DNA from 2 places in the Cytobacillus sp. BC1816 genome. Region 1 is predicted to be linked to the other one. Evidence: riboswitches for the same ligand, from Rfam matches in the RefSeq annotation. Region 1 holds a riboswitch; the other holds the start of a gene.
What was found. A riboswitch is a leader RNA that binds a small molecule or an ion and turns the genes downstream of it on or off. The one in region 1 is predicted to bind thiamine pyrophosphate.

Region 1 (7,145 bases):
TGCCAGTTGTACTGCTATTTTTCTTCTTCCAGAAGCACTTCATAGAAGGTTCAAATATCACATCAGGCACAAAGGGATAACAAAACCGGCTAAGCATCTGCTTAGCCGGTTTTATAAATGCCCGGCTCCAGGCGCGATTTGCTTATACATGTCGAAGGTAAGCATAAGCGTTCCGCTTTTCTTTTATTGAATAGGGCAATATGTTCTCCATTCCCCGCTAACACATACTTTATGGCGGGGTACATAACAGTCAATGATAACCGAATCTGGATTAAGTCCACTTTCTTTCAGCTGGGAAGAAACTGAAACTTCAGGCTCAGTATTTGCGGATGAGCAAGGGTATCCGCCGCGCCATTCATATTTTGTACAGTAGTAGCATAACTCGCCAGCTGCAGTGATTTTATCGGAAGTGACAGCATTGCTTACTGCTGCTTCTTCAATCAAATGCATTTTCTTCATTTCTACCTCTGTCAAATATTCAGTAAAGGTGCTGTCTTTTGAGATATCTATTTTGGTTTCTTCATCAGATTTCAGGTCTTTTACATAAAAAGCCTGATCTTCAATAAGTCTGCTGTAATCAACAAGCCGGACCTTTAATCCTTTTCCGTCGGACTCATACGAAAACGATAGAAGGGAAGAGAAATTTACAAGTGCTTTTTCATTTAAGAAAACATGCTTTTCATTGTAATCAATTTCATATTGAACTGTCCAGCCATATTGTTTTCCTTTTTCATCAATAAGAGCTTTTGGCTGGCTGCGTGCATCTTTTAAAATGGAGGATTTAAATTCCTTAAATTCATCAGCCATCATCACGGCTTTTATGAAATCTTTTTCAGTCAATTCAGCAGAAAAGCTTTTGGGCTGTGCAGAAACATTGCCTGAGAAGACTAGTAAAATAGTCAATAACAAGAAAATATACTTTTTCATCACATACCTCCTAAAAGTAGTGTCCAATATAAGATTAACTTATATTTCCAAAATTAGGAATGGTGCGAAGTGATTATATTTATCTGGTATTTTTTAACTAACCTGTATTTTAAAAAGCTCTGCGGTAATAGACCATAAAGCCATTTAATTAATCTATATTATAGAAGCTTTTCGTATTTTCATATACCTGGTTAAGAGCGCTGTTGAAAGATATTTCTTTTATTTCAGCCAGGGTGCTGATAGAATGTGCCATCATGGCAGGATGGGTTGGCTTGTTTTTAAAAGGTCCCTCAAATGCCCATGGCCCATCTGTTTCAGCCATCATTTTATCCAGTGGATAATCCCGGATAAGATTCTGTATTTCTTTTTCGTATACAATATCTGGGGTAAAAGAGATGGAATAATCATTGGAAATAAGCCTGCTGACAGCGGAAATGTCACCTTTAAACCAGTGAAAATGAGCTTTTTTAATCGAATGTTTTTCCAATAAATCACAGACAACCGGTGTATCTTCATAAACAGCGTGGAGGGCGATGGGCTTATCCCACCTTTTAGCAAGCTTAATAAATTCTTCGAGGAGTTCAATATATCCATCAAGCTTTATGTCCTCTTCAGACCTTAAATAGTATGGAAGCCCAACCTCCCCAACAGCAGCCATCTGGTCTTTGTGAGCGTTTATCCAACTGAAAAGATCTGAAATATCGTTATCACTGGGTAAACCTTGTTCAGGGTGAAAACCAAAGGCTGGTTTAACAAAAGGATAAATCTCTGCAAGAGCAAGATTCCTTTTACAGGATTCTAAATCGCATGAAACTGTAACAAGCGAAAGCTGGAACGGCAGCTCATGAAACATTTTCTTTAATTCTTCATTGCTGTACTTATCAAGATGAATATGGGCATCAATATACTTATCCATTGCTGTTGCCTCCTATTGATTCTTCAGCGCATGATGAATGTTTCTTTTGCAGGCGAGGAAATTTTCATCGAGAAAAAGCTCCTCCATTCTTGGCCTGTTAAAGGGTACATTATATTCTTGAATTACTTTAGCAGGTTTGCTGCTCAGTATTAAAATTCGATCAGAGAGGTAAATAGCTTCTTCTATATTGTGAGTTACAAACAGAATCGTCGGTTTATGCTCACTCCAAATATCGAGCAGCCATTTTTGCATTTCAAGGCGGGTAAGCTCATCCAATGCTGAAAAAGGTTCATCCAGTAAAATGATTGGCTGAGGGCTCAATAGTGCCCGGATAAAGGCTGCCCTTTGCTTCATGCCCCCTGATAATTCATGAGGATAAGCATTTTCATAGTCGCCGAGGCCTGCTTTTTGAAGCATTTTTCTGGCGGTTTCAGAGTCGGTTTCTCCTTTTAGTTCCTGGCCAAGCAGAACGTTTTGGAGAATGGTTCTCCATGGCAAAAGGGAAGGTGTCTGAGGCATATAGCTGATTGAACCGCGTTTTCCGTCAATCTTCTCACCACCAAGTATTATGCTGCCTTCGTCAGGCAGGAGCATGCCGCCAATCAGATTAAAAATAGTGCTCTTTCCGCTCCCTGATGGACCTAAAATCGAAACAAACTCCCCAACATTTACATGGAAACTCAAATTATTTAAAACCTGATTTGTATCAAAAATTTTTGTTAAATGTTCAACAGATAATTGTATCATTTCCTGGCACTCTCCCGGGACTTCCATTTAATAAGCAAACGTTCAACCAGTAATATGCCTCCAAAAAACAGCAAGCTTAACAGCATAATCGCAAAAATGGCAACGAAAACACGGTCTGTCCGAAATGAAGAAGAGGCCAAAGTCATATAAACTCCTATTCCAGCTTTAGCTCCGAGCCATTCGGATATTACAGCCCCCATCACACTATAGGTTGCGGAGATTTTTAGCCCTGAAAATAAAGAAGGAAGGGAATAGGGAAGCTCCAGCTTCCAAAACAGCTGTCCTTTGCTGGCCCCTGCCATCAGCATATAATGCTTAAATTCATCAGGGGTTTGACGAAAGCCATCTAATGCTGCAACAGTAATGGGGAAGAAGCAAACCAGTGTGATGACAATCAGCTTTGGAAGCAGGCCGAAACCAAACCAAACAACCAGCAAAGGGGCCAGAACAATTATAGGCACATTTTGTGAAAGTATAAGGAGAGGGTAAACCGACTCCCTTATAAAAGGCAATAAATGCAGTGTAACAGCTGTGAGTAATCCTATGCCGGTGCCAATGGCAAATCCTAATAAAGAAAGCATGACTGTCGATTGAAGATGAAAACGGAAGCCCTCCCAGCCCGAAATCGCTTCCTGAACAATATCTGTCGGCGGGGGCAGGAGCCATGCAGGGACTTCTGCCAGATTTACCGCCAATTCCCAAGCAATGAATAAAAGGAGGAGAACCGAAGCCGGCCTCCATCCTTTTCTTAACACATTTATCATGGGCGGTATTTCTCCGTTAAATCACTCATTTCAATACCGTCCGGCTGATATAGAATCTTAACCTGTGAGATTACATTTCGGCTTCCTTTTTCAATCATTTTTTTGTTCATATCGGCAATGATTTTCAATAAATGTTCTAAATCGCCTTCCATTGTTGTTTCGAGGGGGTGTACTTCGTACTTGACACCGGATTGCTGAATAATACTAATTGCTTCATCGACGTAAGGGATAACATCTTCCCCATCTTTTGTTTTTGGAATGATTTGAATGCTTACAAGTGCGTTTGCCATATTTCTAGACTCTCCTTATTCCGGCAGGAAGTCGTTTGTAAATGCTTTGCCGGCATCTAATTCTTTATCTAAAAGACCATTTTCATGCATCCAGTCTGCATAGTTTTCCCAGACCGCAAGCTTTTGTTCACCCCATCTGGAAGCATCATCCTGATATCGGGAGGATAGCCATTCCTGGCTTTTTTTGACCAGTTCGCTGTCCAGGTCAGGAGCATTCTTGATTAAAATATCTGATGCTTGGCCAGGCTGTTCGATTGCAAATTCATAACCTCTGGATACAGCTTTAACAAAAGCTTTTACGGTATCCGGGTTATCTGCAATCATTTTTTCACTGGTTGCCAGGACAGGCGTGTAGTAATCCAGTTTTTCTGAGTAGTCGGTAAGGTAGACCATATTAATCTTTTCCCCCCGAAGCTCTGCTTCTACACCTGTCCATCCGTAATAAATCCATGCGAAGTCTATATCTCTTTTAACAGCTGTAAAGAAGTCCGCATCCCCCATGTTAACAATGGAGACCTTATCAACATCAGCATTTTCTTTTTTCATTAGGGAGTCTATTACCGATTTTTCCACAGGAGCTCCCCAGCCGCCATAGGTTTTTCCTTCAAAATCCTTTGGCGATTTAATGTTTTTTTCAGCAGGGGATGCAAAACCGGAAGTATTATGCTGAATAACAGCTGCTATCGATACAAGCGGAACACCCTGTACACGTGCTTCCGTGATGCTTTCCTGATAGCTGACACCAAAATCCGCCTTGCCTGATGCAGTCAATTGATCTGCACCTGCTTCACCTGGCATTATAATTTCAACATCAAGTCCTTCTTCTTTAAAATAGCCTTTGTCCTTTGCGACATATAAGCCAGTGTGATTGGTATTGGGCGTCCAATCCAGTACAACAGTAACTTTTTTCAATTCTTGTTTGCTGTCTGTATCTTCATTTCCAGTCTGAGCATCCTGGCCATTGCCGGCACATCCTGAAAGAATAAGCAGCGCAGTGATAGCTGCAATCCATTTCTTCATAATGAAACCTCCTATAAGCTTTTATGTAACAAGGAAAGTCAATGATAGTTTGCCCTGAAAAAATAAAAACGCCCCGGCATAAACCGGGACGCATATAAAAAACATGAAGTATGTTTAAGAATATGTTCCCTACGCCGGTATTAGCCAGATCAGGTTCAAAGGGTCATCATCATAAGGATGAAGTCTCAACCGGCATACCGGTTCCCCTACATTTCTTGCTATTTAATTTTTACAGGCATGAATACTTTCCATCATTATTATAGCAAATAATATCAAAAACGACAGCATATGATATTTATTTCATTTCATTTCAATAGTCCGACCGTCTTTCCATGTTTTGAATTTCTCAAGTTCACCTGTAATTTGGCTTACGGCGAAGCCAAGGACTGCTGCATCATCCAAGATCCCCATCCCAATTAAAAAGTCTGGAACAAGGTCGATAGGGGACACAAAGTATAGGATGGAAGCAATAATAAAGATGATCGATTTTTTTGAGATGTGCCGGTAATCGCCTTTTGACCAAGCCTTAACTAAATCGGTCAGAAGCTGAAACTTTTCCCATATATCACTTAATGAAGATTTGTTTTTATCTGCTTTAAGTGTCGCCTTTCTTAGCAGTCCTTTTGTTTTTTCAGGGTCGTTTGCATACCGTTTGGCCCTGGAAGAAAATCTTTTATATCCGTCCTTATAATCTGTCGTTTCTATTTTAGGCATAGCTATCACTCCTATATTGATAATTCGCATAAAAGGTTATAATCTAGTATTTACCGCATATCTAACATGACATAAACATTTCACTTGGAGAAATAAATGGAAGTCCTATTTAACCTGTGACAAAACCTTATTGGGAGCTGATATCTTTGCTTGAGCAATGGCTGAAGGAATCAAATTATACAGTAATATTAACTGGAGCAGGAATGTCGACGGAAAGCGGACTGCCTGATTTCAGGTCTGCCAATAATGGATTATGGAGTGTGAAAGATCCTGGAAAAATAGCCAGTACAGACGCACTAAATGAAAATGTGAACGAGTTTATAGAATTTTATCGGCACAGGGTAATCGGGCTAAAGGAGTGCAATCCCCATGAAGGACACTATATTCTAGCAGATTGGGAAAAGAGAGATATTATTAAGAGCATTATAACCCAGAATGTGGATGGTTTTCATGGACTGGCTGGGAGCAAGAATCTATTAGAGCTCCATGGGAATTTGCAGACACTCCATTGCCAGAAATGTAAAAAAGAGTTCCCGAGCGAGGGGTATTTGCATGGACAATTCCAATGTAGTTGCGGTGGTGTACTCCGTCCTTCAGTAGTCCTTTTTGGGGAAATGCTACCTGAGGGAGCTTTAGATTTCGCAGCAGATGAAACAGAAAAGGCAGAACTTTTTATTGTTCTGGGATCATCCTTGACTGTAACACCGGCAAATCAATTTCCGCTCATAGCCAAACAAAACGGAGCAAAACTAGTGATTATTAATATGGAACCTACAGATTTCGATATCTATGCTGATGATGTGATCCATAATCGCAAAATTGGTGAAGTGCTGGAAGAACTTGATAAAGCACTTAAATAGTGAAAAAACGAGAATTCATAAAAATAGCTCTCATGCTATGATTTTTTTAGCCAATCCACTATAATGGACAATGAACATGATTATTACTGCCTCAAGCGATATGATAAATAAGGAGTGTTCAGCATGTTATCAAACATCGGTATTCCAGGTTTAATTCTCATCCTGGTTCTGGCTCTTATTATTTTTGGTCCTAAGAAACTTCCTGAAATAGGGAGAGCTTTCGGAGAGACCTTAAAGGAATTTAAGAAATCTACCCGTGAACTCACAAAAGATGATGACGATGATAAAAGGAAATAACCGATTCAATAGGTTTAGAACCGGCTTTGCAGACAAATTAGTCTCGAAGCCGGTTTTTTTATTTTCTGGCTTCTGAAGCGATTGAGTGGGTATATAAAATAGTGAATGAAAAAAATGTTGACTAACATGTATATACAAGATAGAATGAAAGCGTAAACAGTTCATGTATATACAAGTTGGTTTGCGTCAATAGATAGATGTATTAAGGGCGAGAACAATAAATAAGAACCTTATAACTGTTTTTTTCTTTAATATGAAAACGGTAACAGGAGGAGAGCGAAGAATGGCTACAAATAAAGAGTCAGCAGAGCAAATTGTAGAAGCTATAGGGGGAAAGGATAATATCGCAGCGGCTACTCATTGTGTAACACGGCTGCGTTTTGCCTTAAAAGATGAACGAAAAGTCAATAAAGAAAAGCTCGAAAATATAGATATTGTGAAAGGTTCTTTTTCCACAAATAGACAATACCAGGTTGTCATTGGACAAGGCCTCGTTGATAAAGTGTATAAAGAAATGACAGAAGCAACAGGAATTGGCGAATCGTCAAAAGAAGATACAAAAAGTGCTGCTGCTGAAAACTTAAATCCATTGCAGCGCGGCATTAAAACT
Region 2 (7,145 bases), 1.0 Mb from region 1:
CCTTATTAAATTCCTCAGCTTTTTCTTCCAGTCCCTTCTGTATCGCTTCGTCGGTTTCAAGCTTATGCTCTTTTGCATAATTCCGGATATCTTGGGAAATTCTCATACTGCAAAATTTCGGCCCGCACATGGAACAGAAATGAGCGGTTTTTGCCCCTTCAGCAGGCAGGGTTTCATCATGGAATTCCAAAGCGCGCTCAGGATCCAATGAGAGATTGAATTGATCTCTCCAGCGGAATTCAAAACGTGCCTTTGACAGGGCATCATCCCTTTTTTGCGCTCCAGGATGTCCCTTTGCCAGATCTGCAGCATGCGCGGCAATTTTATACGTGATGACACCCTCGCGGACATCGTCTCTATTCGGCAAACCCAAATGTTCTTTTGGGGTAACATAGCAAAGCATTGCAGTCCCATACCAGCCTATCATGGCAGCCCCGATTGCAGAGGTAATATGGTCATATCCCGGAGCTATATCAGTCGTAAGGGGTCCAAGTGTGTAGAATGGTGCTTCTTTACAGATGTCCAATTGTTTATCCATATTCTCTTTGATTAAGTGCATTGGAACATGGCCAGGTCCCTCGACCATTACCTGTACATCATGTTCCCAAGCAATCTTCGTCAATTCCCCAAGTGTTTCAAGCTCCGCAAACTGAGCCTCGTCATTTGCATCTGCAATCGATCCCGGCCGCAGTCCATCCCCCAGGGAGAAGGCCACATCATAAGCTTTCATGATCTCGCAGATTTCTTCAAAGTGTGTATATAAAAAGTTCTCTTTATGATGATGCAGGCACCATTGGGCCATAATGGATCCGCCCCTCGACACAATTCCGGTCAAGCGCTTTGCCGACAGCGGAACATACCTCAAAAGGACACCTGCATGAATCGTAAAGTAGTCAACCCCCTGCTCTGCTTGTTCAATTAAGGTATCCCTGTATACTTCCCACGTAAGATCCTCGGCAATGCCATTAACCTTTTCAAGTGCCTGATAAATGGGAACAGTACCGACCGGAACGGCGGAGTTTCTAATAATCCATTCGCGTGTAGTATGAATATTTTTGCCTGTAGACAGATCCATAATTGTATCTGCTCCCCATCGGGTAGCCCAGGTCATTTTCTCTACCTCTTCTTCAATAGAGGATGAAACAGCCGAGTTTCCAATGTTCGCATTAATTTTCACATGAAAATTCCTTCCGATAATCATTGGCTCTGTCTCAGGGTGATTGATATTGGAAGGAATAATCGCCCGTCCTCTTGCTACTTCAGACCGCACAAATTCCGGTTCCATATTTTCCCGAATGGCTATAAACTCCATCTCAGGGGTTATGATCCCCTTTTTTGCATAGTGTAACTGGGTGACATTCTTCCCTTTTTCCGCTCTCAATGGCTTGCGGTTTAAGCCGGGAAAGACTTTATGATTGGCACGCGAATCATTTTTGTCGCGAAACCCATTATCCTCGGGCTTCACTTTTCGACCTTCGTACTCTTCAACATCTCCGCGTTCATGAATCCACTTTCTTCTTAATGCAGGAAGCCCTTTTTTTAGATCTGCCGTATACTGAGGATCGGTATAAGGTCCACTCGTATCATATACACGAACCGGCTCATTGACTTCTTCACCAAACGTTCCGGCAGTGGGGCTTAATTCTATCTCTCGCACCGGAACCTTTATATCAGTCCTGGATCCCTCCACATATACTTTTTTGCTGCCAGTAAAGCTCGACATAATAGAAATACTCTCATGATTTAAAGAACTTGCAGTCATTGATCATCTCTCCCTAATTAAAAATGTAAGGACGAGACCTGGAACCAAGGAAGTGCCAGATATGTAAAAAAGCCGGTCCACATAAAGATGGACCGGCTTAAACGCAGATGTCTTTGCACAAAAAAACTCTTTTGCACATTCTAACTTCCCCACGCTGGTATGATCCAGATCAGGTCCAAAGAGTCAAGAAACTTTAGCGCGTTTCTTTCTCAGCCCAAGCTATTGGGCACCCCTAGTTATTGCTATTAAATTCAATTCTAGTATACAGAATAGCGGAAACAAATGAAAGGAATTTTTTTCAGAATTCTGTCAGACGAAAAATTTTGCCTTTATTCTGCTCCTAACCTCGTTTTCCTTAATTCAGTTTTTTTCTTCTGAATGTACATCAAATCAGCCGCAGACGTTTTCCGCGACTTATGCAGGTTAATTCCCGTCAGACTCCTCATCATTCATATCCATATCACTTTCATCCATACTCTCTTCATCTTGTGGTGATTCTTCATTCATGCCGGGCTCCTCCATATCAGATTCTTCTGATGTGCCAGGATCCTGCATTTCACTATCTTCATTATTGTTTTCTTCCATCTGATTATCTTCCAATTCCACATCTTCCGTTTCCGGAGGCGGATCCTGTTCATCCGTTCCGCATCCTGCCAACAATAATCCTGCACTCAATGGAATTGATAGCCATAGCTTCTTATCATTCATGTATTGTCATCTCCTTTTGCAGTATCATGTTCTTTAAGACCTTACCCTTTTGGCAGGTGGCCAAACTTTTCCCATCAGCCGATTAAATCCCTAATATCTGCAAATACTATCCCTGCCACAATTACTGGAGGATGAATGATGAAAGTACTTTTCTCCCTTATATTATTTAGCTTCCTGGGAATGCCTCTATACAGCGGACAGGCTGCAGTAAAAGAACAATGGGATCAGCAGGGCCTTTCTGAAGAATATCACGGCCATGTTGAAGAACGTACAGAAGCACCATACAAGCAAATTCAATTGCTGGGCATTAATGATTTCCATGGGCAGCTGAATGTCACTCGGCAGGTTAACGGCAGACCTGCAGGACGCGCTGATTACCTCGCTGCCTATTTGCGGCAGCGTGCTTCTGAAAATGAAAACACCATTTTACTTCATGCTGGAGACATGATTGGAGCCAGTCCACCAGTATCCGCTCTTCTGCGGGATGAACCGACTATTGAATTTTTGAATAAGATGGGGTTTGATATCGGCACGATCGGCAATCATGAATTTGATCGAGGATCTGATGAACTGCTTCGTCTGCTAAGCGGCAGCATCCCTTCAGCAGCAAAAGATTATTCCGGATCCCATTTCCCTTGGATTGCAGCCAATGTCATCAGCCAAAAGTCAGGCAAGCCCTTCCTTCCTCCATATAAAATAGTAAATGTCAGCGGGATCCCAATTGGATTTATCGGAGTCATCACGAAAGAAACACCGGCTATTTCCGCGCCTAACAGTGTGAAAGATCTGATTTTCACCGATGAAGCTGAAGCCATCAACAAGTATGTCCGGGAACTTAAAAAACAAGGAGTAAGAGCCATTGTGGTACTGGCGCATGTCCCTGGAAAATCAAAATCAAATGGAGAGCATGCAAGAGGCCAGTTAATAGAGTTGGCCCATCAGGTGGATGACGAAGTGGATATTATGTTCGGAGGCCATAGTCATGACTATCTGAACAGTGTGGTGGATGGAAAGCTTCTTGTACAGGCCTATTCATATGGCACTGCCTTTTCTGATGTAGATATAGAAATAGATCCCCAGACAAAGGATATTGTCCACAAGCACGCTGAAATTGTGAATGTTTTTCAAGAGAATATCCAGCCCGCAAGCGACATAACCAGGATGATCGAGCGCTATGAAAGAAAAGTAGAATCCACTGTGAACAGATATATCGGCACTGCCGCAATTTCAATCACAGCCGAACAAAACAGAAGCGGTGAATCAGCCCTGGGCAATCTTATTGCCGATTCCCAGCGGGCAGTGATGGAAACAGATTTCGCTTTCATCAATCCAGGAGGAATCCGGGCAGACATTGACGCTGGCCGTGTTACATGGGGAAACTTATATGTCGCCCTTCCCTTCAGCAATCAGCTTGTCAAAATGAACCTGACAGGCAGCCAAATTCGTGATGTCCTCAATCAGCAATGGCAGCCAAATACAACTAGAATTCTTCAGATCTCTGGACTCACTTATACTTGGGATGACAGCAAGCCTAGAGGTGAAAAAATAAATGATATATATCTGTCTGACGGAACATTACTTGAGCCGAACAAAAACTATTCGGTCACTGTAAATACCTATCTCGCTGATGGAGGAGACAATTTTACAGGATTCCGAAAAGGAACAAACAGAGTGACCGGCCCAAGTGATATAGATGCACTAGTGGACTATATACAGAATTCAGCACAGCCATTCAGCTCCGCGATTGATGGACGCATAAAGAGAATAGACTGAAAAAGGACAGCTCGGCGACTGTCCTTTTTTCTTATCCATTTAATACTAATAGCAGGATCGACATCATATCCTTCTATTAGGATTAGAAAGAAAGGAATAGGATAATGAAAAAGTATATTTATTTTCTCATGCTGTTCGGCGTCTTTTTTCCATTTTTTCATAAGACAGCCATTGTTTTTGAAAACTGGAGATTGTGTACAAATACATCCAAATTGATAGGGATCCAGCTTTATGGACTGGATTCAATGAGAAACCTCCTAATATCATCACTGGCGGCCCTGGTTGCCTTTTTTTTCACCCAACTATTTATTGGGTGGGACAACAAACATAAAAGTTCTTAAACATATGGAATTGCAGCCTATTCATACACTGTAAATTGCGGCTTAGTCGGATGGTCAATGACCAGAGCATCATTTGGAAATTTTAAGAGCTTTTTATACAAAACAAGGTCTCCAAAACACCCAACTGTCAATATCGCCCCTAATATCGATAAGCCAGGCATATTCAGTACCATTCCAAGAACAAGGGGCAATAAACCTGTCGGAATGAATGGCAGCATTAAAACCTTTTTCATTTGCTGAACCGTCACTGGCTGTTTGGCATGGGCATAGGCCACACCCAATTTCAAATTGACTCCCCAGGACATTTCACTCCATGGGACACCGCCAATATAGCGAAAACCTGCCAAATGGATGACTTCATGCAAAATAACTATAACGACCATACCAGCTAAAAATAATAGCATACCTATAAGATCAAAAGACATTTCGCCTCCGCCATAAATTACGGCATGTAAAAAGAGCACTCCAAATACCAGCGCAATCGTTGCAATGAATAAATAAACCTGCAATTTCATCATTGAAATGAAAACAACCGTTTGTTTTTTATTTTGCAAATTTTCACCCCGCGAGGAATTAGTCGATTACCTATATTTACGGATCACAAACAGCAAAGTTTCAAAAAATGGCCATTGCCGTCAGCTTATATCCTTTATTGCTCTCCCCATTGCCTTTAGCCCTCCAAACTGCCAGCTTCTAATGCATTACCTTTACCTTGAAGCTTCAGCTGAATAAAACCAAAGATGGACGAAATGATTAATAATATTCCTGATAAAATGTAAATAAACCGGACACCGATTAGATCAGTTAAGACCCCTATGCCCAAAATGGAGACAACGAAAATCAATTCGTTTAAGACAGATTTAGCAGCAAGAATTTTCGTGAGCATTGTTTCATCTGCACTATTTTGATACATAGTGGTTTGTGCAAGATCCCGCAGCTGATAGGAAGGTCCCATCAATATTACAAATAGCAGCGCTAAGAAAGGATTCGATATAAAACCATACCCCAAAGTAAGAATCCCGAAAGCACTGGAGCCAATCAGCATAAAAATAATCAAACGGCCTTGCAGTAAATAAGAAAGCCGGTAAATGAGGATTCCTCCAGCAATAGTGCCTAAGTAATATCCTCCGTTGATATAGCCCCACCAGGACTCCCCCTTTCCAAGGGCATCCTCCACATAGGTTAACGTAACCGCACCAATCCAAATCGTTCCTGCCCAAGCTTCTATTAAATCCATTATGATCAGTACTCGAAGCCCTTTATCCTGGAAGAGCAATTTCCAGCCAGCCATTAGACTGGACAGCATTCGGAAGTTTGAGTTCACAGCAGGTGATTGGCTTATTTTTATCAAAAACAAGCTTAGAAGAGAAATAAAAAGTAGAATGATCGTAATGATCAATGTGAATTGTTTGCCAAGGAAAGCTAACAGGATACCACCAAAAGTCCACCCTGCAAACAAGAAAGTCTGGTCAACACTTGAGAGCAGGCTATTCGCTTTGACTCTTTGCTTTTTAGGAATAACAGCTTTTACCATGGATATTTTAATAGGTGAGAAAATGCCATTAAAAAAGGATATAAGGGCCAACACAAAGAAAATAGCCATTAACATAAAATCCGTCAATTGCTGCGAGAGTAACATCATTAATCCAGCAATCAGAACGATCTGGCTTATCTGGGAAAACTTCAATAGATTTATTGGCTGAAATCTATCCGAAATGGATGGAAGCAGTATATTGCTGATCATTCTCGATATGACACTAACCAATGTGACGGCTGCAGAAAGTGCTGTGCTCCCTGTTTCATTATACAAATGCAGCACCACAGCCATCGTGTACAGGGCAAACCCAAGATTCGCTGCTGTCTGGCTTACTAGAAGAGCGTAAAATGAACGATTCATCACTAAACCCCTATCTAAAAGAATTTTCGTTGCAAACCAGCATGATTTCTATAAAGTTAAGCTCTTAATCTAATATTAAAAATCTATCATTTAGCTTAACATATTAAAAATGCATGCAGCAGCCAGCTCAGTTATATGTTTTCCATTCTGAAAAACAATATAGATCATGGTAGCTTGTTCCTATTTTCAGAAAAACATATCACGATTTTCCTTAATGTCTGTATAATCAACTTAAACTATTAAAAGAAAGGAGATCAACAGAATACGTGCTTTACATATGGGATATCGAAAAGATTATAAAAAACACCTTGGATGGGTTCCAATTGGATATTAACTATGAGTTCTGCAATACACTTACTGCACCCATGAGCTACAACGTTTCAACAAATACAATTAAGTTTAACTACCTGAAAGTGAACGGCTACATAGCAAAAATTAATTTTAAAATAAAAGAAACAGATGAGAACCTGGTTAAATTAATGCTATTCCATGAAATCGGGTATTATCTGGACTTCAAGAAAAACAAACATGATATAAGAACGCTAATGTACGGAGAAGATGACGAGAAAGAACAGCTCATGTCTGAAATTGAAAAAAACTCCTGGGATTTTGGAAGAAAAATAGTACCGGAACAACTGGTAAATGCCTATGATCATTTACGGGA

Region 2: it holds a riboswitch for thiamine pyrophosphate, as region 1 does, so the genes downstream of both, thiC (phosphomethylpyrimidine synthase ThiC) here and ACR42H_RS07990 (ABC transporter substrate-binding protein) in region 1, are expected to answer to the same signal.

What each region holds. Positions count from the first base shown of each region.
Region 1 covers NZ_CP195611.1:1,505,264-1,512,408, forward strand. The annotation lists gene ACR42H_RS07960 (carbohydrate ABC transporter permease) at 1-80, shown strand, start outside; gene ACR42H_RS07965 (hypothetical protein) at 184-927, opposite strand; gene ACR42H_RS07970 (TatD family hydrolase) at 1,076-1,843, opposite strand; gene ACR42H_RS07975 (ABC transporter ATP-binding protein) at 1,856-2,590, opposite strand; gene ACR42H_RS07980 (ABC transporter permease) at 2,587-3,354, opposite strand; gene ACR42H_RS07985 (thiamine-binding protein) at 3,351-3,644, opposite strand; gene ACR42H_RS07990 (ABC transporter substrate-binding protein) at 3,660-4,664, opposite strand; TPP riboswitch at 4,774-4,882, opposite strand; gene ACR42H_RS07995 (YkvA family protein) at 4,965-5,378, opposite strand; gene ACR42H_RS08000 (NAD-dependent deacylase) at 5,525-6,238, shown strand; gene tatA (twin-arginine translocase TatA/TatE family subunit) at 6,362-6,535, shown strand; gene treP (PTS system trehalose-specific EIIBC component) at 6,819-7,145, shown strand, end outside.
Region 2 covers NZ_CP195611.1:488,934-496,078, reverse strand. The annotation lists gene thiC (phosphomethylpyrimidine synthase ThiC) at 1-1,762, opposite strand, end outside; TPP riboswitch at 1,892-2,006, opposite strand; gene ACR42H_RS02635 (hypothetical protein) at 2,186-2,470, opposite strand; gene ACR42H_RS02630 (bifunctional metallophosphatase/5'-nucleotidase) at 2,609-4,243, shown strand; gene ACR42H_RS02625 (DUF3267 domain-containing protein) at 4,602-5,138, opposite strand; gene ACR42H_RS02620 (MFS transporter) at 5,255-6,481, opposite strand; gene ACR42H_RS02615 (hypothetical protein) at 6,748-7,145, shown strand, end outside.